Regions from separate parts of the Streptomyces sp. NPDC058955 genome, predicted to be linked through region 2. Evidence: riboswitches for the same ligand, from Rfam matches in the RefSeq annotation. Region 2 holds a riboswitch; the other holds the start of a gene.
What was found. Region 2 has a riboswitch for glycine ahead of gcvP (aminomethyl-transferring glycine dehydrogenase). Riboswitches for the same ligand answer to the same signal wherever they lie in the genome.
Positions count from the first base shown of each region.

Region 1: it holds a riboswitch for glycine, as region 2 does, so the genes downstream of both, gcvT (glycine cleavage system aminomethyltransferase GcvT) here and gcvP (aminomethyl-transferring glycine dehydrogenase) in region 2, are expected to answer to the same signal.

Region 1 covers NZ_JBHYKM010000005.1:84,603-93,110, forward strand. The annotation lists gene ACFW1I_RS03945 (putative T7SS-secreted protein) at 1-1,950, shown strand, start outside; gene ACFW1I_RS03950 (hypothetical protein) at 1,947-2,450, shown strand; gene ACFW1I_RS03955 (L-serine ammonia-lyase) at 2,508-3,878, opposite strand; gene glyA (serine hydroxymethyltransferase) at 4,030-5,298, opposite strand; gene gcvH (glycine cleavage system protein GcvH) at 5,323-5,700, opposite strand; gene gcvT (glycine cleavage system aminomethyltransferase GcvT) at 5,778-6,893, opposite strand; glycine riboswitch at 7,046-7,147, opposite strand; gene ACFW1I_RS03975 (AAA family ATPase) at 7,320-7,982, shown strand; gene ACFW1I_RS03980 (enhanced serine sensitivity protein SseB) at 8,091-8,508, shown strand, end outside.
Region 2 covers NZ_JBHYKM010000108.1:8,563-17,070, forward strand. The annotation lists gene ACFW1I_RS30500 (MerR family transcriptional regulator) at 1-530, shown strand, start outside; gene ACFW1I_RS30505 (DNA polymerase IV) at 604-2,016, shown strand; gene ACFW1I_RS30510 (PRC-barrel domain-containing protein) at 2,038-2,409, opposite strand; glycine riboswitch at 2,523-2,621, shown strand; gene gcvP (aminomethyl-transferring glycine dehydrogenase) at 2,801-5,686, shown strand; gene ACFW1I_RS30520 (DUF5999 family protein) at 5,759-5,965, opposite strand; gene ACFW1I_RS30525 (hypothetical protein) at 6,295-6,885, opposite strand; gene ACFW1I_RS30530 (glutamate-cysteine ligase family protein) at 7,389-8,508, shown strand, end outside.

The sequences.
Region 1 (8,508 bases), on a different contig from region 2:
GCACGGACCGACCCGGACGGCGCGAGGTACGAGTTCCGGCACGACGCCCGGCTCCGGCTGACCCAGGTCGTGAACCCCCTGGGACAGACCTGGGACTACACGTACGACCCGGCGGGCCGGCTGGTGTCCGAGACCGACTTCGACGGCCGCACCCTCCACTACGCGTTCGACGCCGCCGGACGCCTCACCGCGCGCACCAACGGTCTCGGACAGAGCATCCGGTACGAACGCGACAGCATGGGCCAGATCGTCCGCAAGGACAGCGACGGCCTCGTCACCACCTACGAGTACGACGTCTTCGACGAACTCGCCGCGGCCACCGGCCCCGACGCCACGCTGACCCGCCTGCGCGACCGGTACGGGCGCCTGCGCTCGGAGACGGTGAACGGACGCGAGCTCTCCTTCGACCACGACGCGCTCGGCCGTCGCGTCGGCCGGACCACCCCGGCCGGGGCGGTCAGCTCCTGGACGTACGACGCGGCCGGCCGCCCCCTGGCGCTGACCACGTCCGGACGGACGATCGGCTTCCGGCGCGACCTCGCGGGCCGGGAGCTGGAGCGCCACATCGGTGACCACGTGAGTCTGGCCCACGCGTTCGACACGGTCGGCCGGCTCGTCGACCAGCAGGTCATGGGCCGGGGGCGGCACGGCATCCAGCGCCGCTCCTACTCCTACCGCGCCGACGGCCATGTCGTCGGCGTCCAGGACCTGCTCTCCGGCGGCCGCCGCTTCGACCTCGACGCGATGGGCCGGATCACCGCCGTCCGCGCCGAGGGCTGGTCCGAGACGTACGCCTACGACGCGGCCGGGAACCAGACCACCGCCTCCTGGCCGGCCTCCCACCCCGGCCAGGAGGCCACGGGGCCCCGGGCCTTCACGGGCACCCGCGTCGTCCGGGCCGGGAAGGTCCGCTACGAGCACGACGCGCAGGGCCGCACCGTGCTCCGGCAGAAGGCACGCCTGTCGCACAAGCCCGACACCTGGCGCTACACCTGGGACGCGGAGGACCGTCTCACCTCGGTCGTCACCCCGGACGGCACGGTCTGGCGCTATCTGTACGACCCGCTGGGCCGTCGCATCGCCAAACAGCGCCTCGCCGACGACGGCCGCACCGTGGCGGAGGAGGTCACCTTCACCTGGGACGGCGCGACGCTGTGCGAGCAGACCAGCCGGGGCGAGCACCTCCCCCGTCCCGTCGCCCTCACCTGGGACCACGACGGCCTGCGCCCGCTCGCCCAGACGGAGCGCCGGCTGGCCGCGGACGGGGCGTCCCAGGACGCGGTCGACGAACGCTTCTACGCGATCGTCACCGACCTCGTCGGCGCCCCGGCGGAACTCGTCGACGAGGCCGGACAGCTCGCCTGGCGGACCCGCGGCACCGTGTGGGGCACGACCGCCTGGGCCGCGACGAGCACGACGTACACGCCCCTCCGCTTCCCGGGGCAGTACTACGACCCGGAGACCGGGCTGCACTACAACTTCCACCGCCACTACGATCCGGAGACGGCCCGCTACCTCAGCACCGACCCCCTGGGGCTCGACCCCGCCCCGAACCCGGTCGCCTACGTGGACAACCCCCTCACGGCGTCCGACCCCCTCGGCCTCAAGCCCTGCAAGATCCGCGTCTCACCGATGGCCTCCGACTGGGCGACCAAGGGCGCCCACGTGCACATCCCGCAGAAGAAGGGGCCGGAGCACGAGGTCCGCGTCTACGTGGACGACAAGGGGAACATCGCCGCGGACCCCATCCGGCTCAACACCGGACTGGCCTCGGACAAGAGCGTGAAGGCGGCGCTGGACGCGGTGAACAACGACCCGGCGCTCCGCGCCGACCTCCTGGCCAAGGCCAAGGCGGCCAAGGCCGAGATGGACGACCACAACTGGGGCAACAAGCAGAACCGCTCGGCCGAAATGCAAGCACTGATCGACAAACTGGAGAACTGGCCGTGACCGGCGTTTCCTTCCTCGCCTCCTTCCTCGCTACCGGAGAGCTGTACGGCATCGGCATCGGCTCGGGACTCGCCGACGTCGACCGGGCCTTCCGCCATCCCTTCGTCGACGTCGTCGGCGACGACGGGGAGTGGCTGCGCCGCGACTACGGACTCGTCGAGTTCGCCTTCAACCCGGGGGCGGACTGGGTCGTAGCCACCGCGACGGTCCAGCTGCACCGCCTGGCCTCGGACGACGACCTGGCCGGGGCATGGGCACGGAGCACCGGGATCGAGTTCCCCCGGTACGTGTCCTGGGAGGAGCTGTGGGACGAGGTCTCCCGCGCCCACGACGCCCCGGAGCTGAGGATCAGGGACCAGGGCGGGTTCCTGGAGTACCGCGCCCTGCGCTCGAACGTCTCCGTCCTCGTCGTGGACGACGCGGACGAGGAGCGCGGCCGTCGCGTCGGCGACGGGGACGTGTGGAGCCTCGACCTGTGGGCACCCGCCCGACCGAGCTGACCGACGTCGGCCCTGACCGCGCCGCAAGCGTGACCGCGCCGGTCAGGGCCTACGGCGTCAGCACTCGATGATGTTCACCGCGAGGCCGCCGCGGGCGGTCTCCTTGTACTTCACGCTCATGTCCGCGCCCGTCTCCTTCATGGTCTTGATGACCTTGTCGAGGGAGACCAGGTGGCTGCCGTCGCCGCGCATCGACATCTTCGCCGCCGTCACGGCCTTGACCGCCGCCATGCCGTTCCGCTCGATGCACGGGATCTGCACCAGACCGCCGACCGGGTCGCAGGTCAGGCCCAGGTTGTGCTCCATGCCGATCTCGGCCGCGTTCTCCACCTGCTCGGGGGAGCCGCCCAGGACCTCGGCGAGGGCGCCCGCCGCCATCGAGCAGGCCGAGCCGACCTCGCCCTGGCAGCCGACCTCGGCGCCGGAGATCGAGGCGTTCTCCTTGAAGAGCATGCCGACCGCGCCGGCCGCGAGCAGGAAGCGGACGATGCCGTCCTCGTCCGCGCCCGGCACGAAGTTCATGTAGTAGTGCAGGACGGCGGGGATGATGCCGGCGGCGCCGTTGGTCGGGGCGGTGACCACCCGGCCGCCCGCCGCGTTCTCCTCGTTCACGGCCATCGCGTAGAGCGTGATCCACTCCATCGCGTGCGCCGCCGGGTCGCCCTCGGAGCGCAGCTTGCGGGCGGAGGTCGCGGCACGGCGGCGGACCTTCAGGCCGCCGGGGAGGATGCCCTCGCGGGACATGCCGCGCGAGACGCAGGACTGCATGACCCGCCAGATCTCCAGGAGCCCGGCGCGGATCTCGTCCTCGGTGCGCCACGCCTTCTCGTTCTCCAGCATCAGCGAGGAGATCGACAGGCCGGTCTCCTTGGTGAGGCGGAGCAGCTCGTCGCCGGTGCGGAAGGGGTACTTCAGGACGGTGTCGTCCGGGATGATCGGGTTCTCGCCCGCCACGGCGTCCTCGTCCACGACGAAGCCGCCGCCGACCGAGTAGTACGTCTTCTCCAGCACGAGCCCGCCCTCGGCGTCGTACGCGAAGACCGTCATGCCGTTGGCGTGGTACGGGAGCGCCTTGCGGCGGTGCAGGATCAGGTCGTCGTCGAAGGAGAACGGGATCTCGTGCGCGCCGAGCAGGTTGATCCGCCCGCTCGCCTTGATCCGCTCGAACTCGTCGTCGGCGCTCTCCACGTCGACCGTGCGCGGCGAGTTCCCCTCCAGGCCGAGGAGGACCGCCTTCGGGGTGCCGTGGCCGTGGCCGGTCGCGCCCAGCGAGCCGTACAGCTCCGCCCGGACCGAGGCCGTCGCCGGGAGCAGGCCCTCGTTCTTGAGCCGGCGGGCGAACATCCGGGCCGCGCGCATGGGGCCCACCGTGTGGGAGCTCGACGGACCGATGCCGATCGAGAACAGGTCGAAGACCGAGATGGCCACGGGAGGACTCCTTGTGGGGGCTAGACGTCGTTGTCTGCCGGGGTGGTGCAGAAACGGCTGAGCATGGGGCGGGGCACCGCGCTCACAGGTCCAGTGTGCGCGGTGCCCCAGATGTTCCGTACGAACAGGCTCGGAACTAAATCGTACGAAATTACTTCAGGCCGGGGTACAGCGGGTGCTTGTCGGCCAGCGCGGTCACGCGGGCCTTCAGCGCCGCGGCCTTGTCCTCGTCGTAGCCCGGCTTGAGGGCCTCGGCGATGACGTCGGCGACCTCGGTGAAGTCCTCGGCCTGGAAGCCGCGGGTGGCGAGGGCCGGCGTGCCGATCCGCAGACCGGAGGTGACCATCGGCGGGCGCGGGTCGTTCGGGACGGCGTTCCGGTTGACCGTGATGCCGATCTCGTGGAGCCGGTCCTCGGCCTGCTGGCCGTCGAGCTCCGAGTTCCGCAGGTCCACCAGGACCAGGTGCACGTCGGTGCCGCCGGAGAGGACCGAGACGCCGTGCGCCGTGACGTCGTCCTGGACCAGGCGCTCGGCCAGGATCCGGGCGCCGTCCAGGGTGCGCTGCTGGCGCTCCTTGAACTCCTCCGAGGCCGCGACCTTGAAGGAGACCGCCTTGGCCGCGATCACGTGCTCCAGCGGGCCGCCCTGGAAACCGGGGAAGACCGAGGAGTTCAGCTTCTTGCCGAACTCCTTCTTCGCCAGGATGATGCCGCCGCGCGGGCCGCCGAGCGTCTTGTGCGTGGTGGAGGTCACCACGTCCGCGTACTCGACCGGGTTCGGGTGCAGACCGGCCGCGACCAGACCCGCGAAGTGGGCCATGTCGACCCACAGGTACGCCTCGACCTCGTCGGCGATCCGGCGGAACTCCGCGAAGTCCAGCTGACGCGGGTACGCCGACCAGCCGGCGATGATCACCTTCGGGCGGTGCTCCTTGGCCAGGCGCTCGACCTCGGCCATGTCGACCCGGCCCGCGTCGTCCACGTGGTACGCGACCACGTTGAACTGCTTGCCCGAGAAGTTCAGGCGCATGCCGTGGGTCAGGTGACCGCCGTGCGCCAGGTCCAGGCCCAGGATCGTGTCGCCCGGCTGGGCGATCGCGAAGAGGGCGGCCTGGTTCGCGGAGGCGCCGGAGTGCGGCTGGACGTTGGCGTACTCGGCGCCGAACAGGTCCTTGATCCGGTCGATCGCGATCTGCTCGGCCACGTCGACGTGCTCGCAGCCGCCGTAGTAGCGGCGGCCCGGGTAGCCCTCGGCGTACTTGTTGGTGAGGACGGAGCCCTGGGCCTCCATGACCGCGACCGGAGCGAAGTTCTCCGAGGCGATCATCTCGAGGGTGGACTGCTGGCGGCGGAGCTCGGCGTCGACGGTGGCGGCGACCTCCGGGTCCAGCTCGTGGAGGGGAGTGTTCAGAAGCGACATGAAGCGATCCCTACGGGGTCTCGGTCAGCCTGCGGTGAAGGCGGTGTACTCGTCGGCGGTGAGCAGGTCGTCCTGCTCGGCCGTGAGGCGCACCTTGAACAGCCAGCCGCCCTCGAACGGAGCGGAGTTCACCAGCGACGGGTCGTCCACGACGTCCTGGTTCGCCTCGACGACCTCACCGGTCACCGGGGAGTACAGCTCGCTCACGGACTTGGTCGACTCCAGCTCGCCGCACTCCTCGGTCGCGGTCACGGTGGAGCCGACCTCGGGGAGCTGGACGTACACGATGTCACCGAGGGCGTTGGCCGCGTGCTCGGTGATGCCGACCGTGGCGACGCCGTCCTCGACGGCCGACAGCCACTCGTGCTCCTTGCTGTAGCGAAGCTGCTGGGGGTTGCTCATGACCTGATTCTCCTGTACCGGGGGAGTGCGGATGTACGTGGGTCTTGCGGGGTGAGACGCGTCCTGAGACGAATACGTCACTTCTGGCGCTTGTAGAACGGCAGCGCCACGACCTTGTAGGGCTCGTGGGTGCCGCGGATGTCCACCCCTACACCCTCGGTGCCGGGGGCCGCGTGCGCCGCGTCGACGTACGCCATCGCGATCGGCGCGCCGAGCGTGGGGGAGGGGGCGCCGGAGGTGATCTCGCCGACGACCTCGCCGCCGGAGACGACCTGCATGCCGGCGCGCGGGACGCGGCGGCCCTCCGCGACCAGGCCGACCAGCTTGCGCGGCGGGGCGGTCTCGGCGCGCTCGGCGGCGGCCTCCAGCGCCTTGCGGCCGACGAAGTCGCCCGGCTTCTCGAACTTCACGACCCGGCCCAGACCGGCGTCGAAGGGGGTGAGGGAGGTGGTCAGCTCGTGCCCGTACAGCGGCATGCCCGCCTCCAGGCGCAGCGTGTCGCGGCAGGACAGGCCGCACGGGATCAGGCCGACGCCCGCGCCCGCCTCGGTCAGGGCCTTCCAGACGCCCTCGGCGTGCTCCGGCTTCAGGAAGAGCTCGAAGCCGTCCTCGCCGGTGTAGCCGGTCCGAGCGATCAGCGCCGGGACGCCGGCGACGGTGCCGGGCAGGCCCGCGTAGTACTTCAGGCCGTCCAGGTCGGCGTCGGTGAGCTGCTTGAGGATGCCGGGGGACTCGGGGCCCTGCACGGCGATCAGGGCGTACGCGTCGCGGTCGTCGCGGACCTCGGCGTCGAAGCCGCCCGCGCGGGCCACCAGGGCGTCCAGGACGACCTGGGCGTTGGAGGCGTTGGCCACCACCATGTACTCGGTCTCGCCGAGGCGGTAGACGATCAGGTCGTCGAGGATGCCGCCGTCCTCCTGGCAGATCATCGTGTAGCGGGCGCGGCCGTTGCCCACCGTGGAGATGTTGCCGACCAGGGCGAAGTCGAGCAGGTCGACCGCCTGCGGGCCGGTGACGGTGATCTCGCCCATGTGGGAGAGGTCGAAGAGGCCGGCCTTGGTGCGGACGGCGTTGTGCTCGTCGCGCTCGCTGCCGTACCGCAGCGGCATGTCCCAGCCGGCGAAGTCGGTCATGGTCGCGCCCAGCGAACGATGCAGGGCATCGAGGGCGGTCAGGCGGGGGGTGGTGCTCATGATGGACGTGGCTCCCGGGTCCCGAAGGCGGAAAACATGACAGGCAAGGACGTTCCTCCCCATCTGTCATGGAACCTGAGAGGTTCACCGGGGGCATCCCCGGCTTGCACCTTGGGTGGGGACACCACGGGTGTCCCGCTTTTCAGATCTGCCTCATCCACGCGGTACGGGGCCTGAGAGATTCAAGGGAGGGACTTGCTCCTTCGGCGCCCGGACGGCCCAGGGCCGGTCCGGAACTCTCCCGCGCGGATTCGAGCGGCCGGTATGCGGTTGTACGGCGCTGCCGCGCCTGGCGCGCACATCCTCGCATACGGTGTCGGCGCCGCAAATCGCTTGTCTCGGATTACCGTTTCTTTACACTTCGTGGGCAAGGGTCTCCGTAGGTCTCCCGACACGTCCCCCGGGGGCCCGACAGGGGGAGCAGCGATGAGGATCCAGCACACCGGCGTCTTCGCGAGTGACGCCGCCATACCGGCCCAGCGCGCCCGCGCCCGGACCCGCGGCCGCGGGCGCGTCGTGCGGGACCTGCGCGACCGCGGCGGGCGCGGCCCGCGCGCCCTGACCTTCGCCGCCGGCGACGTCGTGGTCGTCTCGGGGCTGCCCGGCAGCGGCAAGTCCACCCTGCTGCGGCGGACCGCCGAGGGCCGCGGCATCGACTCGCAGGACGCCCGGGAGCGCTGGGAGGCCCGGATGCCCCGCCTCCTGCCGTACGCGCTCTACCGCCCGCTGGTCCGGATCGCGCACTACGCCGGGCTGCACCGGGCCCTGCGCTCCGGCGCCGGGGTCGTCGTCCACGACTGCGGCACCCAGTCCTGGGTCCGCGGCTGGCTCGCCCGCTCCGCCGCCCGCCGCGGCCGCGACCTCCACCTGGTCCTCCTCGACGTCGACCCGGCCACCGCCCGGGACGGCCAGCGCGACCGGGGCCGCGGGGTGTCCGCGTACGCCTTCGCCCGGCACCGCAGGGCCGTCGGCCGGCTCGTCACCGCCGTCGAGGCGGGCCGGCTGCCCCGCGGCTGCGCCTCCGCCACCCTCCTCGACCGGGACGCCGCGACCGCGCTGCGCCGCATCGGCTTCCGCGAGGCCGCCTGACGCCCGCCCCCCCCGGACGCGGGTTCTGGTCACAGCCGGGGCGGGGCGGCGTTAGGGTGCTGCGGGACGGCCGGGACCAGGGCCGTGCGAGAAGGGGACGGAACCACCGTGGACGTGACGTGGCCGGGCAACGAGCTCGAGGAGGCGCTGGCCGCCGCGCTCGGGGAGCCCGCGGCCGGAGGCCGGCTCATCGAGGTGCTCGGCCGCAGCCAGGTCTGGGTCCCGCTGCCCAACGGCGGCGGCCCCGACAGCCCCAGTCTGGACCTCGCCACGATGGAGATCGGCGGCGCCGCCTACGTCCCCGTCTACAGCTCGCAGGAGCAGTTCCTCGCCTGCGTCGGCGACCACATGTCCTTCACCGTCGCCCCCGCCCGTGACTTCGCCCGCGGCCTGCCCCCGCAGCTCGGCATCGCGGTGAACCCCGGCGGCGTCGTCGGCGTCCCGCTGCCCCCGCCCGCCGTCGCCGAGCTCTGCCGGGTCGGCCGCACCGCCCTCGACGGGCCGGCGTCCGGCGGCCGGGTCCGGC
Region 2 (8,508 bases):
ACTTCGGCACGGAGACGAGCGCCGGGGTGGCGGACGAGGCGATCGGCTACCGCGGTCCCACGGCCTGCGCGGCTGCCGGCATCACCTACCGCCAGCTGGACTACTGGGCGCGCACCGGGCTCGTCGAGCCGAGCGTGCGGCCCGCGTACGGCTCCGGGACGCAGCGGCTCTACAGCTTCCGGGACGTCGTCGTCCTGAAGATCGTCAAGCGGTTCCTCGACACGGGCGTGGCCCTCCAGAACATCCGGGCCGCCGTGCAGCACCTGCGCGCCCGCGGCTTCCGCGATCTGGAGCGGATGACGCTGATGAGCGACGGGGCGACGGTCTACGAGTGCTCCTCGCCCGACGAGGTCGTCTCGCTGCTCCAGGGCGGGCAGGGCGTCTTCGGCATCGCGGTGGGGGTGGTCTGGCGGGACGTCGAGTCGGCGCTCTCGCAGCTGCACGGGGAGCGGGTCGACACCGGCGAGACGCTGGTCCGGCACAACCCGCAGGACGAGCTGGCGCGGCGCCGGCGCGACCGGGCCGTCTGAGGTTTTCTTCCGGCCGGTGCGGGCGGGCCGCCCGTACCGGCGATTGTCAGTGGCGTGAGGCAGCATCGGAGACGTGAGAGCCGCCCCCACGATTCTGCATCTGGACATGGATGCCTTCTTCGCCGCCGCCGAGCAGGCGTCGAAGCCGAGCCTGCGCGGCAAGCCGGTGGTGGTGGGCGGGCTGGGGCCGCGGGGCGTGGTCGCCACCGCGTCGTACGAGGCGCGGCGTTTCGGGGTGCACTCGGCGATGCCGATGGGGCAGGCGCGGCGGCTGGCGCCCAACGCCGCGTATCTGGTGCCGCGGTTCGCCTTCTACCGGGCGATCAGCGGTCAGGTGATGGAGCTGCTGGGGCGGCTGTCGCCGCTGGTGGAGCCGCTCAGCCTGGACGAGGCGTTCGTGGACCTGGAGGCCGGGGGGCTCGCGGACGACAGCGCGAGCGCCCGGGCGGTGGGGGAGCGGTTGCGGGCCGAGATCCTGGCGACGACCGGGCTGACCGGGTCGGTGGGGCTCGCCGGGTCCAAGATGCTCGCCAAGATCGCCTCGGAGGAGGCGAAGCCGGACGGACTGGTGCTCTTCGAGCCGGGCACCGAGCGGGCGCTCCTCGCGCCCCGGTCGGTGCGGATCATCCCCGGGGTGGGTCCGGCCACCGGTGACCATCTGAGGCGGGCCGGGATCACGACGGTCGCCGACGTAGTGGAGGCGGGCGAGGACGAGCTCGTACGGATCCTGGGGCGGTCGCACGGGGCCGGGCTGTACCGGATGGCGCTGGGGCACGACGACCGGCCGGTGGTGGCCGAGCGGGACGCCAAGTCGGTCTCGGTGGAGGACACCTTCGACGTCGACCTGCACGACCGGCTGCGGATCCGGCTGGAGGTGGAGCGGCTGGCGGAGCGGTGCGTGGCGCGGCTGCGGGGCTCGGGGCACTCGGGGCGGACGATCGTGCTGAAGGTGCGCCGGTACGACTTCTCGACGCTGACCCGGTCCGAGACGCTGCGGGGGCCCACGGACGATCCGCTGGTGGTGCGGGAGGCGGCGGAGCGACTGCTCGAACTCGTGGACACGACGGGCGGGGTGCGGCTGCTCGGGGTCGGAGTGAGCGGGCTCGCCGACTACACGCAGGAGGACCTGTTCGCCCAGGCGGAGGCGTCGGAGGAGGCCGCCGAGGGCGGGGCGGCGGAGCCCGCGGAGAGCGCCGTGCCGCCCGTGGCGCCCGACGCGCCGCCGACCGCCACCGAGACGGCGACGCGGCGGTGGGCGCCGGGGCACGACGTGCGGCACGCGGTGCTCGGGGCGGGCTGGGTGCAGGGCAGCGGGCTCGGGCGGGTCACCGTCCGCTTCGAGGAGCCCGGCAGCACGGCTCCGGGGCGGGTGCGCACCTTCTCGGTGGACGATCCCGACCTGGAGCCGGCCGATCCGCTGCCGCTGGTGCCCGGCGGGGTGACGGGGGCGGAGCGGGCCGCCCCGGGCGTCCGCCCGGGTGGGTGACCCCGGGCGGCGGGGAGGGGGCTACGCGGCGTCGTCCTGGCCCGCGAGCCGGCCGAAGTCCGGGATCTGCGCGGGCGGCGGCGGGAGCGTCAGCTCGTAGTGGCGGTAGAGCTGGAGCTCCTGCTCGGGGGAGAGGTGCCGGCCCACGCCGAAGTCCGGGGCGTCCTTGATGAGGGAGCGCTCGAAGGGGATGTGCAGACCGTCGTCGGCCAGCTCGCTCGGCTCCAGCGGGACGAAGGCGTCCCGGCTGAACAGTCCGGTGCGGACGGCCGCCCACTCGGGGATGCCGGTCGCGTCGTCCAGGTACACCTCGTCCACGGTTCCGATCTTGTGTCCGTTCCGGTCGAACGCCTTGCGGCCGATCAGGCTGCGCGGATCGATGTCGGTCTGCACGGTCCCTCCAACTGGTCGCAACTGCTCTACACCCCTACGAAAGTGCACAACTGCGATGTCGGCCACTTGAGCGATGACAGCGACAACGGCGCTGGTAGGCTGGCTGTGGCTGTCGACACCGTGCGGGAGAGTCCTCCGGATGAAATTCCGGGGGCGCCGAAGGAGCAAATCCTCCCCGGAATCTCTCAGGCACCCGGTACCGCGCGGGCGAGGTCACTCTGGAAAGCAGGGCGGGACGCCGACGGCATCCGCTCTCACCGACGGTGAAAGCCGGCGTGCCCCCGGGCGTGCCGGTGAAGCTCTCAGGTTGAGATGACAGAGGGGGAGGCCGTCCGGGCACCCGCGCCGTGGTGCCCCTCGCAGGTCGTGACGACCAGGAGGCCCCCGCATCATGACCGCCAACCGCACTCCGCTCTCCGAGCTCGAGCAGGGAATCCCCTTCGAGCAGCGGCACATCGGACCCGACGCCGAGGCGCGGGCCAAGATGCTCGCCCAGGTCGGGTACGCCTCGCTCGACGAGCTGACGGCCGCCGCGGTGCCGGACGTCATCAAGAACGCCGAGGCGCTGGACCTCCCCGGCGCCCGCACCGAGGCCGAGGTCCTCGCCGAGCTGCGCACCCTCGCCGGTCGCAACCAGGTCCTGGCCCCGATGATCGGCCTCGGCTACTACGGCACCTTCACGCCGCCGGTCATCCTCCGCAACGTCATGGAGAACCCGGCCTGGTACACGGCGTACACGCCCTACCAGCCGGAGATCTCGCAGGGCCGCCTGGAGGCGCTGCTCAACTTCCAGACGATGGTCGCCGACCTCACCGGGCTGCCGACCTCCGGCGCCTCCCTCCTCGACGAGGGCACCGCCGCCGCCGAGGCCATGTCGCTCGCGCGCCGCGTCGGCAAGGTGAAGAACGGCGTCTTCCTGGTCGACGCCGACGCGCTGCCGCAGACCATCGCCGTGATCGAGACCCGCGCCGAGCCGACGGGTGTCGAGGTCGTCGTCGCCGACCTCTCCGACGGCATCCCCGCCGAGATCGCCGAGCGCGGCGTCTTCGGCGTGCTCCTCCAGTACCCGGGCGCCTCCGGCGCCGTCCGCGACATCAAGCCGCTGATCGACGCCGCCCACGAGCTCGGCGCGATCGTCACCGTCGCCGCCGACCTGCTCGCGCTCACCCTGCTCGCCTCGCCCGGCTCGCTCGGCGCCGACATCGCCGTCGGCACCACCCAGCGCTTCGGCGTGCCGATGGGCTTCGGCGGCCCGCACGCCGGCTACATGGCCGTCCAGGACAAGCACGCCCGGTCGCTGCCCGGCCGCCTGGTCGGCGTCTCCGTCGACGCCGACGGCAACAAGGCGTACCGCCTCGCCCTGCAGACCCGCGAGCAGCACATCCGCCGCGAGAAGGCCACCAGCAACATCTGCACCGCCCAGGTGCTCCTCGCCGTCATGGCCGGCATGTACGCCGTCTACCACGGCCCGGACGGCCTGAAGCAGATCGCGCAGCGCACCCACCGGTACGCCGCGATCCTCGCCGCCGGCCTCACCGCCGGGGGCGTCGAGCTCACCCAGGGCGCCTTCTTCGACACCGTCACCGCCCGCGTGCCCGGCCGCGCCGACGCCGTCGTCGCCGTCGCCCGCGAGGCCGGCGTCAACCTGTACCGGGTCGACGCCGACCACGTCTCCGTCTCCTGCGACGAGACCACCGGCCGCGAGCAGCTCGCCGCCGTCTGGGCCGCCTTCGGCGTCACCGCCGGCGTGGAGGCCCTGGACGCCGCCACCGAGGACGCCCTCCCGGCCGCGCAGCTGCGCTCCGACGCGTACCTGACCCACCCGGTCTTCCACGCGCACCGCTCCGAGACCGCCATGCTGCGCTACCTGCGCCGCCTCGCGGACCGCGACTACGCGCTCGACCGCGGCATGATCCCGCTCGGCTCCTGCACCATGAAGCTGAACGCGACCACCGAGATGGAGCCGGTGACCTGGCCCGAGTTCGGCCAGATCCACCCCTTCGCGCCGATCGAGCAGGCCCAGGGCTACGTCACGCTCATCACCGAGCTGGAGGAGCGTCTGGCCGAGGTCACCGGGTACGACAAGGTGTCGATCCAGCCGAACGCCGGTTCGCAGGGCGAGCTGGCCGGTCTCCTCGCGGTCCGCGCCTACCACCGCGCCAACGGCGACGAGCAGCGCACCGTCTGCCTCATCCCGTCCTCCGCGCACGGCACCAACGCCGCCTCCGCCGTGATGGCCGGCATGCGGGTCGTCGTCGTGAAGACCGCCGAGGACGGCGAGGTCGACGTCGAGGACCTGCGCGCCAAGATCGAGCAGCACCGCGACGAGCTCGCCGTGCTCATGATCACCTACCCGTCGACGCACGGCGTCTTCGAGGAGCACGTCGCCGACATCTGTGCCGCCGTGCACGAGGCCGGCGGCCAGGTGTACGTCGACGGCGCCAACCTCAACGCCCTGGTCGGCCTCGCCAAGCCGGGCCACTTCGGCGGCGACGTCTCGCACCTCAACCTGCACAAGACCTTCTGCATCCCGCACGGCGGCGGCGGCCCGGGCGTCGGCCCGGTCGGCGTGCGCGCGCACCTCGCCCCGTACCTGCCGAACCACCCGCTCCAGCCCACCGCGGGCCCGGAGACCGGCGTCGGCCCGATCTCGGCCGCCCCGTGGGGCTCCGCCGGCATCCTGCCCATCTCCTGGACGTACGTCCGCCTGATGGGCGGCGAGGGCCTCAAGCGCGCCACCCAGGTCGCCGTCCTCGCGGCGAACTACATCGCCAAGCGCCTGGAGCCGCACTACCCGGTGCTCTACACCGGCCCGGCCGGCCTGGTCGCCCACGAGTGCATCGTCGACCTGCGCCCGCTGACCAAGGCGACCGGCGTCACCGTCGACGACATCGCCAAGCGCCTGATCGACTACGGCTTCCACGCGCCGACCATGTCCTTCCCGGTCGCCGGCACGCTGATGATCGAGCCGACCGAGTCCGAGGACCTGGCCGAGCTGGACCGCTTCTGCGACACGATGATCGCGATCCGCGCCGAGATCGAGAAGGTCGGCTCCGGCGAGTGGCCGGCCGAGGACAACCCGCTGCGCAACGCCCCGCACACCGCGGCCGCGCTCGGCGGCGAGTGGGCCCACGCCTACGACCGTGACGTGGCGGTCTTCCCGGCCGGCGTCTCGGCCGCCGACAAGTACTGGCCGCCGGTCCGCCGCATCGACGGCGCCTTCGGCGACCGGAACCTGGTCTGCTCCTGCCCGCCGCTGGACGAGTACGACCACTGACCGCAGGCATGACAGAGGGCCGGTCCGGAGTCTCCTCCGGGCCGGCCCTCCGTGCTGCGCCCGAGCGGTGTCTCAGGCCGCCGTCGTCACCCGGCCCGTCGTCAGCGGCCGGTGCGGAGCGATGATCTGCCCGTCCGGCAGCAGTTCGCCGGTGTCCTCGAAGAGCAGGACGCCGTTGCACAGCAGGCTCCACCCCTGCTCCGGATGGCAGGCCACCGGGCGGGCGGCCTCACGGTCGGCGGAGTCGGCGGTGGGACAGGCAGGCTGGTGCTGGCACATGGGTGGGTTCTTTCGCTGCGTCGTGGTGGTTGTCCTGCGGCTCTTCGCGCTCATGGCCGCCCCCGTCGGTCGGTTCGGTTCCGGTCCCAGTCTTGCCGCACGGACGGTCTTCCGCAGGTATTTCGCGTCAGCTCGTCCGCTCCTGGGAAGACGCATCACCCGCAGGGGCGGTTCACGTCAACACCCCGGCCTTTTCGGGTGGTTCGGGGTGGCCCGAGCGGGCTAGTCCGTCCGGGAAGGGTGTTCGGTGACGGTGTTCGGACGGGGGTTCCGGACAGCAGTGCGCCCCGTGACCCGGGTGGGTCACGGGGCGGTGCGCGCGGAGCGGATCAGGCGGGCGCCGCGGAGCCGAGCAGCGGCGGCGGCGCGAGTCGCGTACTGAGCACGGGCAGCAGATCGGCCACCCGGTAGGGGCGGTTGGCGGCGATGCCGGGCGGTGCCGGGGCGAGCGGCACCAGGACGTCGGCGGCCGCCGCGTCCGGTTCCGTGCCGTCCGGGTCCGGCTCGGCGTGCAGCCACAGCGTCAGCATGTACAGCTCCGGCACCGAGAGCAGCCGCGGCTGGTAGGTGCCGGGCAGCGCCTCCGCCTGGACCAGGGCCCGCTCCGTGGCGGCGACGTACGGTCCCTCGAAGAAGTGCGAGAAGGACCAGCCGTCCGGGGTGAGCATGCTGTCCGCGGCCGCGATCGCCCGGTCCCCGCTGCGGATCAGGAAGCGCCAGCCGACGAGCCGGGTGCCGGGCGCCTGTCCCGGCGTCCCGGAGAGCCTCAGCACGTGGACGGGCAGCGGGAGTTCGGGACTCAGCGGTCCCGGCGCGGCCCGCAGGGCCGGGGTGCGGGCCTCGCGTACGGCCGTGGGCGAGCCGAGTGCCGCGAGGACACTGCGGAGGGCCGGCGCGGGGGCCGGGGAGGGTCGGAGCATCGTGTGGGTCGCCTCTCGCTCAGGAGACACGGGGATACGGGTTCGCGCTGCGGGGTGGGTTCGACGGCGCTGTCGGCGGCGGGGGCGGAGCGGGGGGCCATGGGTCGTGGCCGTCGCCGGCGCTCTGCCTCGTCCGCGGAGTTTATACGACACGTGTTCACAGATTGTTTCCGCTAGACGCCGCCGATATTCCTGACAAGGCGGCATCAGGTCGTATGCGTCGGGTCGCGGCGCGGAATCGGAGCGAAGACAGGATCTCCGTCCTCGCATTCTCCGGCAAGCCGGACGTCAGAATTCCGAAAGCCCGGCCGATCGCACCGGCGGACCGATATGACAGTGGTATATGTCGTCGGCCGGTCCGGAGGCGGAGAGGCACGCGGCGACAGGTGCGTACCAGACTATCCGCGGAGCGGCCGGAAAAGCAGGCGTTGTCGATCAGTGGCGTGGGCATCATCGTCCGTACGCGCGGCCCGCCCGGGGCCGCCCGCGGGAGGGACGCCTCGATGGGGGAGAAGGTCGCGACGGACGGGTTCGGCCCGGCCGACCGTCAGCGCTACCGGCGCAAGCTCCAGCAGTGTCTGGCGGGGCTCGCCCGGCTCCTCGCGGAGCAGCGCTTCGACCGCCCGCGGAACCTCATGGGCGTCGAGATCGAACTCAATCTCGCCGGCCCGGACGGACTCCCGCGGATGCTCAACGAAGCCGTCCTCGAAAAGATCGCGAGCACCGATTTCCAGACCGAACTCGGAATGTTCAACCTGGAACTCAACATCGCCCCGCGCCGGCTCGGCGGCCATGTTTTCGACCGGCTCGCGGAAGAGCTCAGAACCGGACTGGGTTATGCCGACCGCAAGGCGGCCGAAGTCGACGCCGGGGTCGTCATGATCGGCATTCTGCCGACCCTCTCCCAGCGTGAGCTCGTCTTCGAGAACCTTTCCTCGGCCGACCGCTACGCCCTGCTCAACGACCAGATCCTCACCGCCCGCGGGGAGCAGATCACCCTCGACATCCAGGGCGTCGAACGGCTCCGGCACGCCTCGGAGTCGATCATCGCGGAGGCCGCCTGCACCTCGGTCCAGCTGCACCTCCAGGTCACCCCGGCCCGCTTCTCCTCGGTCTGGAACGCCGCCCAGGCGGCGGCCGGCGTGCAGATAGCCCTCGGCGCCAACTCGCCCTTCGTCTTCGGCCGCGAGGTGTGGCGGGAGTCCCGCGCGCCGCTCTTCACGCAGGCGACCGACACCCGTCCGCCCGAGCTCCAGTCCCAGGGGGTCCGGCCGCGCACCTGGTTCGGCGAGCGGTGGGTGGACTCGGTGTACGACCTCTTCGAGGAGAACGTGCGCTACTTCCCCTCGCTGCTGCCGCTCTGCGACGAGGAGGACCCGCTGCGCGTCCTCGACGAGGGCGGGGTGCCGCAGCTCAAGGAGCTGGTCCTGCACAACGGCACCGTCTACCGCTGGAACCGGCCGGTCTACGGCTGGGTCGACGGGGTCCCGCACCTGCGGGTGGAGAACCGGGTGCTGCCCGCCGGTCCCACCGTCACCGACGTCCTGGCCAACGCCGCCTTCTACTACGGGCTCGTCCGCTCCCTCGCCGACGACCCGCGCCCGCTGTGGAAGCGGATGGCCT